2 regions of the Veillonella sp. 6_1_27 genome follow, and region 1 is predicted to be linked to the other one. Evidence: riboswitches for the same ligand, from Rfam matches in the RefSeq annotation. Region 1 holds a riboswitch; the other holds the start of a gene.
The links. A riboswitch is a leader RNA that binds a small molecule or an ion and turns the genes downstream of it on or off. The one in region 1 is predicted to bind thiamine pyrophosphate.
Positions count from the first base shown of each region.

Region 1 (3,427 bases):
TTTAGGCCTTGAGAAATATCGTAAAACGAAAGCAGGTAGCTTATCTGGCGGTGAGCAGCAACGCGTTGCATTGGGGCGTGCTCTTTACTCTAAACCAACCATCTTGCTTCTTGATGAACCATTATCTGCACTAGATTGGAATTTACGTAAGCATGTTCGAGAGGATCTTGTTTCCATTATTCGCGAATGGGATGTGCCATGTGTATGGGTTACCCATGATGAAAGCGAAGTAGAAGCTGTAGGAGATAGACATTGGACCTGTGAAGACGGGCTCATTGTGATTTCTAAATAACCATGGTTTATTTTTAGGAGTTATACTTTAGGAATATAGATATTAACGTTTATTGTAATATGCTCAAGTTTTATTTAATATAAAAGAACCTCCTTCATAAGTAATGAAGGAGGTTCTTTCTATTATAGTTTACTTTCTATAGTTGAATTAGCTGTTTTGCTTATACAGCCTACGATAACGGTTACGATGAATGCCATAACAAAGGATGGAAGCGTAGCACCTATTGTACTTTCACTATGTAACATATAGTGATATAAGCCAACGGATACAGCCCAGATTAGACCTCGTAGGAGATAGGCGGACAAACTTTTGACTGGTTGGCGATTGACAAAATAGTCTGCCAACAAGATGGCAATCATTGGAGCAAAGACGGATCCGATGAGATATAGGAATTCTGTAATATCGTCCATCGGATATAGGATAGCTGCAATGCTGCCGACAATGGTTATGATAGCAGCTACACCTTTGCTAGATGCTCCATTATAGATGGTCGTACTAGATACACCAGCTGAGTAAGCGTCCATAAAGGTCGTAGTTACTGTTGAGAAGATGATGACGATGAGCCCTGTAAGACCAAGGCCTGCGTTCATCATAATAGTAATGATAGAGTCCCCACCGCCGAAGATCGCCGCGCTAAGACCTAAGGTGTACATGGCGACGCTCGTTACGGTGTAGATGGTAGCACTTGTTAGTGATGCGGAGAAAGGATTGTTACTTTCACGGGTATAATCACTGATGAGAGGTAGCCAAGATAAGGGCATAGCGATTGATAGCTCAAGGGCTGCTATAAAGCTCATATTGCCGTTAGTCATGAGGCTACTGTCACTAGGCCATTGAGAAATCATGTGAACTCCCATGTAGAGTGTGAGGCCTAGTAATAAAACAGATACGATGGCTTGAATATAGCCTGTATTGTGAAGACCGATGAAGAGCCATAAAATGACGAGCGCCCCAATAGCAATAGTCCAAATCATAGGAGATAGAGGCGCCAGTTCTTGTAAGGCAAGCATGGCATCGTAAATCATGATACTAGTCCAACCGATGAGTTGGATCATATTTAAAAAGGCAAAGCCCTTTGCCCCTAGTGGGCCAAAGCTAAAGGCTGTCGTGTTCATACTGCCTTGCCGCAAGCGGCCACCGATGAGGCCAGCTCCAAAGAGCAGAATACCGCCGATGATATGGCCTAAGATGATGGCATATAGTCCTTGGGTGAGGCCTAAGGGTGCCAGATAGGTACCGGTCATGATCTCTGCTATAGATAGGGCGGCACCAAACCATATCATGGCAAACTGTGATTGTGTAATGTGTGTATCTTTCATACGTCCTCCTTGCCAGGAAGTCATAGAAAAAGCCGAGCTCACAGGAACTCGGCTATTAATCCTCTATGTTCCCTACGTTGGCATTATCCAAATCAGGTTATGGGTTAAAGCATTAGCTTACTCTCAGCCCACTCTTGTGAGCACCCCATTATGGTTTCATTATACGAGGTGGTGCGGGAACCGTCAATTCTTTTGTTGCATAGATTGTATAATGATGTTATAACTAGAGTATAAATATATATTGCCACTAGGGGTGCTTTTGCTGAGATTGACCATTCAAAACCCTAGACCTGATCCAGATAATACTGGCGTAGGGAAGTGGAGTGAAACATAATACTAAATTATTACGAGACCATTCCATTTGAGGTGGTCTCATTTTTATTTAGTTGGAGGTATTATGAAAAAACTGATTATTGCTAGTATATGTGTAGCCTTAGGTGTCGTCTTATCAACTACGTCGATTCCCATTGGCCCGGCCCGAATTTTTCCATTTCAACATATGATAAATGTGATCTTAGCCGTTATAGTTGGGGCGAGATTCTCTGTAGGCGCAGCCTTTAGTACCTCTTGTTTACGTAATGTACTAGCGCTAGGTTCTCCCTTAGCCTTTCCAGGCAGTATGATTGGCGCTTGGTTATCTGCGTATCTATATAAGAAGTACAATGCCATATGGGCGGCGGCTCTAGGAGAAATCATCGGTACAGGGATTATTGGTGCTCTTGTGAGCTATCCGATTGCTCATTTCCTATTAGGCAAACCATTGGCCTTGTTGACCTTGATTACATCCTTCTCCATGAGTTCTATTGGAGGCGCCTGTATTGGTTTCGTGGTATTACAAATCTTATCTCGACGTAATCTGCTACACAAGGAGGCATAATGAAATTACATACTGCATTGACAATTGCCGGTACTGACCCTAGTGGTGGCGCTGGCATTATGGCCGATCTAAAATCATTCCAAAGCCGCCATGTATATGGTATGGCAGTGGTTACCTCCGTAGTAGCCCAAAATACAACAGGGGTTCACCACGTAGAACACTTATCGCTAGAAAGCATAGAAAAACAGTTACACGATGTATATTCAGATATTCTTCCTCAAGCCGTTAAGACAGGCATGATTGCTTTACCAGAGATGATGGATCTCATCTATCCGTATGTGAGTAAGAACATCCCTTATGTGATGGATCCAGTTATGATTGCCACTAGCGGTGATCGACTTGTATCGGATGAGGCCGTCGATTTCTTAAAATCTAAACTCATTCCGGTCGCCACAGTCATTACACCTAATCGTAGCGAGGCAGAGGTGTTAGCAGACATGTCTATCTCTTGTGAAAGTGACATCACAATAGCAGCTAAGCGTATTTTACATGAATTAGGACCTCGAGTGGTTATTATAAAAGGCGGCCATATTGGAGATGATGCTACGGATTATGCTTTCACCAAAGATGGAGATGTGCGTACGTGGACGAGTCCTAAATATGATACTGTTCATACTCACGGTACGGGCTGTACCTTCTCAGCAGTTATTACGGCAGAGCTCGCTAAAGGACGTGATGTAATGGATGCTATTGGTATTGCAAAGGACTATATCGCTCTAGCTATTAAACATAACCCTGCACTTGGTCATGGCTGTGGACCTGTTAATCATATGGCTTATGGTTTATTGGTAAATGGCCCTCAAACGATGGATGAACTTTTGAAAAATGACTAGAGGAGATAGTTATATGATCTACAACAATCCAAATATAAATGGTTCAAATTGGCCCGAACTGAATATATTAGAGACTCTACGCAAAAAAAATCCTCTTGTTATTTGT
Region 1 is NZ_GG770217.1:164,716-168,142, reverse strand. Features, by position in the region: gene HMPREF0874_RS07825 (ATP-binding cassette domain-containing protein) at 1-292, shown strand, start outside; gene cytX (putative hydroxymethylpyrimidine transporter CytX) at 415-1,611, opposite strand; TPP riboswitch at 1,664-1,769, opposite strand; TPP riboswitch at 1,851-1,945, shown strand; gene thiW (energy coupling factor transporter S component ThiW) at 2,009-2,488, shown strand; gene thiD (bifunctional hydroxymethylpyrimidine kinase/phosphomethylpyrimidine kinase) at 2,488-3,321, shown strand; gene thiM (hydroxyethylthiazole kinase) at 3,335-3,427, shown strand, end outside.

Region 2 (3,427 bases), 140 kb from region 1:
TCAACATCCTGTAACAGATATTAAAACATTGGAAGCAGATATTGCTGATGCTAAAGCAAAACAAGAGGAATATGCTCAAAAAGAAGACTATGAATCTGCGATTAATGAAAAAATGCGTATTCAAAAGTTACAAGCAGAGCTTGATAACCATACAGAAAATCAAAAGGTAGTGGCTAAGGTTAACGATGTAGCAGAAGCCGTTGAAAGAATGACAGGTATCCCTGTATCTCAAATGGGTGCATCCGATATCGAGCGCTTGAAAGACATGAAATCTCGTTTAGAAGCTCATGTAATTGGTCAAGATAAAGCAGTAGAAGCTGTATCTAAAGCAATTCGTCGTAACCGTGCAGGCTTTGACGAAGGCAACCGTCCAATCGGTAGCTTCTTATTCGTAGGTCCTACTGGCGTTGGTAAAACAGAATTAGCTAAACAATTAGCTCTAGATATGTTTGGTAACAAAGATGCAATCATTCGCTTGGATATGTCCGAATATAGTGATCGCACAGCCGTATCTAAATTAATCGGTGCTACAGCTGGTTATGTTGGTTATGAAGATAACTCTAACACATTGACTGAACGCGTACGTCGTAATCCTTATTCCATCGTATTATTCGATGAAATCGAAAAAGCAGACCCTCAAGTTATTACATTACTTTTACAAGTATTGGACGATGGTCGCTTAACAGATGGTCAAGGTAACACAGTAAACTTTAAAAATACCGTTATCATCGCTACATCCAATGCGGGTTTTGGTTATGGTAATGACAATGATGATGAAAATAAAGTAGATGTAATGGAACGCATCGCTCCATTCTTCCGTCCAGAGTTCTTGAATCGCTTCAACGCAGTTATCGAGTTCAATCAATTGAGCAAAGAAGATTTGAAAAAAATTGTAGATTTGATGCTTGATCAAGTGAATAAAACTTTAGCTAAAAAAGATATCACTCTTGATGTAACAGATGCAGCTAAAGAATTGTTGATGGAACAAGGGTATGACAAAACTATGGGCGCTCGTCCATTACGTCGTGTTATCGAATCTGAAATCCGCGATAATGTAACTGATTTCTACTTGGATCACATCGATGCTAAACACTTGCTTGCCGATGTTAAGGATGGTCATATTGTAATCTCTGAAAAAGCAGATTCCGATGATAGCAAAGACCAAGATAAGGCTGAGAAATAAATAATAGACGTAAAAGTGTCGGAATAATCATTTGACAAATCTGAATAAAGTAGTAATATTAATAGCATAATTATATAGTGAGTATGCAAGGGAGCCTATTATATAGGCTGAGAAAGGGCTGCGAGCACCTGACCTTTATACCTGATCGGGATCATGCCCGCGTAGGAAGCACGCTAATACTTAATATGGGTATCGATCATTTTGTTCGATACCCATTTTTGCATACCTAACTATATATGTCTTTTATATAGGAGGATGTAAAAATGTTTATGACACAATTGGAATCGGCTGTGGCTGGTGTAGTTACGAAGGAAATGAAAGTTGTCGCGGAAAAAGAACGTATGGATGAAGAGGTATTACGTTCCCTAGTGGCCTCAGGCAAGGTTGTTATTCCTTGTAACAAGCAACATACTAGCATTTCGCCAGAGGGGATTGGTAAGCGTCTTAGAACTAAAGTCAATGTTAATTTAGGTACATCAAAAGACGTTACTGATTATGATAGCGAAATTGAAAAGGTTAATCGAGCTATTCGACTTGGAGCAGAGTCAATCATGGATCTTTCAACTCATGGTGATACTCGTATTTTTAGACGTAAATTAATCGAGACATCACCAGTAATGATTGGTACGGTGCCTATTTATGATAGTGTCATTCATCATCAAAAAGATTTAGGTGAATTAACGGCTCAAGACTTCTTGGACACTATCCGATTACACGCTCAAGATGGTGTAGATTTTATTACTATCCACAGTGGTATTACGAGAAAAACAATAGATCAAATCAAGAATCATAAACGGTTGCTTAATATTGTTAGCCGCGGAGGTAGTTTGGTATTTGCGTGGATGAGCATGACAGGCCATGAAAATCCATTCTACGAATACTATGATGAAATCTTAAAGATTTGCAAAGAATATGATGTTACGTTGTCTTTAGGTGATGCTTGTCGTCCAGGTTGCTTGGCGGATGCCACTGATGTGTGCCAAATTGAAGAGCTTGTAAGGCTTGGTGAATTGGCAAAACGAGCGAAACAATATGGTGTACAAGCTATGATTGAAGGACCTGGGCATGTACCTTTACATCAAATACAAATGAATATGGAGATACAAGAGTCCTTGTGTGATGGAGCGCCATTCTATGTGTTGGGACCGCTCGTCACAGATATTGCTCCAGGCTATGACCATATTACGGCTGCTATTGGTGGCGCTGTAGCGGGTATGTATGGTGCATCCTTCTTATGCTACGTTACACCAGCGGAACATTTAGCCTTACCAAATGCAGATGATGTAAAAGACGGAATTATGGCTTTCAAAATAGCGGCGCATGCTGCAGATATTGCTCGTGGTATTCCTAATGCAAGAGATATAGATGACACTATGGCTAAGGCACGTCAAGTTCTCGATTGGAAGGCACAATATGCTTGTGCCCTTGATCCTGAACGGGCTCGTTCTATTCGTGAAAGTAGAGCACCGGAGGAAGACCATAGTGAAACCTGTTCGATGTGTGGCAAGTTTTGTGCTGTACGCAGTATGAATAAAGCTTTACAAGAAGAATATATTGATATTTTATAAGCTTTTTCATATGGGAGGTCATTATGGATTTGATTGTTAATGGAGAGCCAAAGTATGTTGTAGGTGAGCAACTTCATTTGATTCTTGATGAATTAGGCTATTCTGGTAAACACTTTGTAGTTGAGCTTAATGGAGAGATTCTTAGTAAGGAAGCATATACAACCACTAAATTAACGGCTGCTGACAGATTAGAAATCGTTAGCTTTGTAGGAGGTAATTGATATATTGGATACATTTACTATAGGTAATATTGGGGTAGGGCCTATTTTTTCTACACAAACAAAACCCAATGCTAATCCTGTAGGCATTTCTTATATATATTGGGCAAAGCAGTTTAGTAAGGCTCCCATTGTTGCTATTGGGGGCATTAAAACCACAAATGCTGATACCGTTTGGCAAGTGCATCCCGATTTTATTTGTGCCGTTTCTGAAATAACAGAATCGGATAATATACAAAATACTATTTATGAGCTCATGATGGGATATAGTAGGGTCAGATAAAAAAGAGTATACATACAAACCACAAGATTTTAATCTTGTGGTTTTTGTATTTATAAAATAATTTTGTAGATTTGATAAATATCCTTGCTAAGATATAGGTTTATTTAGTATAATCGTATCATTAAATTCGATATTCTATAGAATTTATAAAATAGATGAAGATGGAGAGGTAATA
Region 2 is NZ_GG770217.1:22,993-26,419, reverse strand. Features, by position in the region: gene HMPREF0874_RS07140 (ATP-dependent Clp protease ATP-binding subunit) at 1-1,183, shown strand, start outside; TPP riboswitch at 1,261-1,368, shown strand; gene thiC (phosphomethylpyrimidine synthase ThiC) at 1,447-2,751, shown strand; gene thiS (sulfur carrier protein ThiS) at 2,775-2,972, shown strand; gene HMPREF0874_RS07125 (thiamine phosphate synthase) at 2,977-3,252, shown strand.
Region 2: linked by a shared signal. The riboswitch ahead of thiC (phosphomethylpyrimidine synthase ThiC) and the one ahead of cytX (putative hydroxymethylpyrimidine transporter CytX) in region 1 are both predicted to bind thiamine pyrophosphate.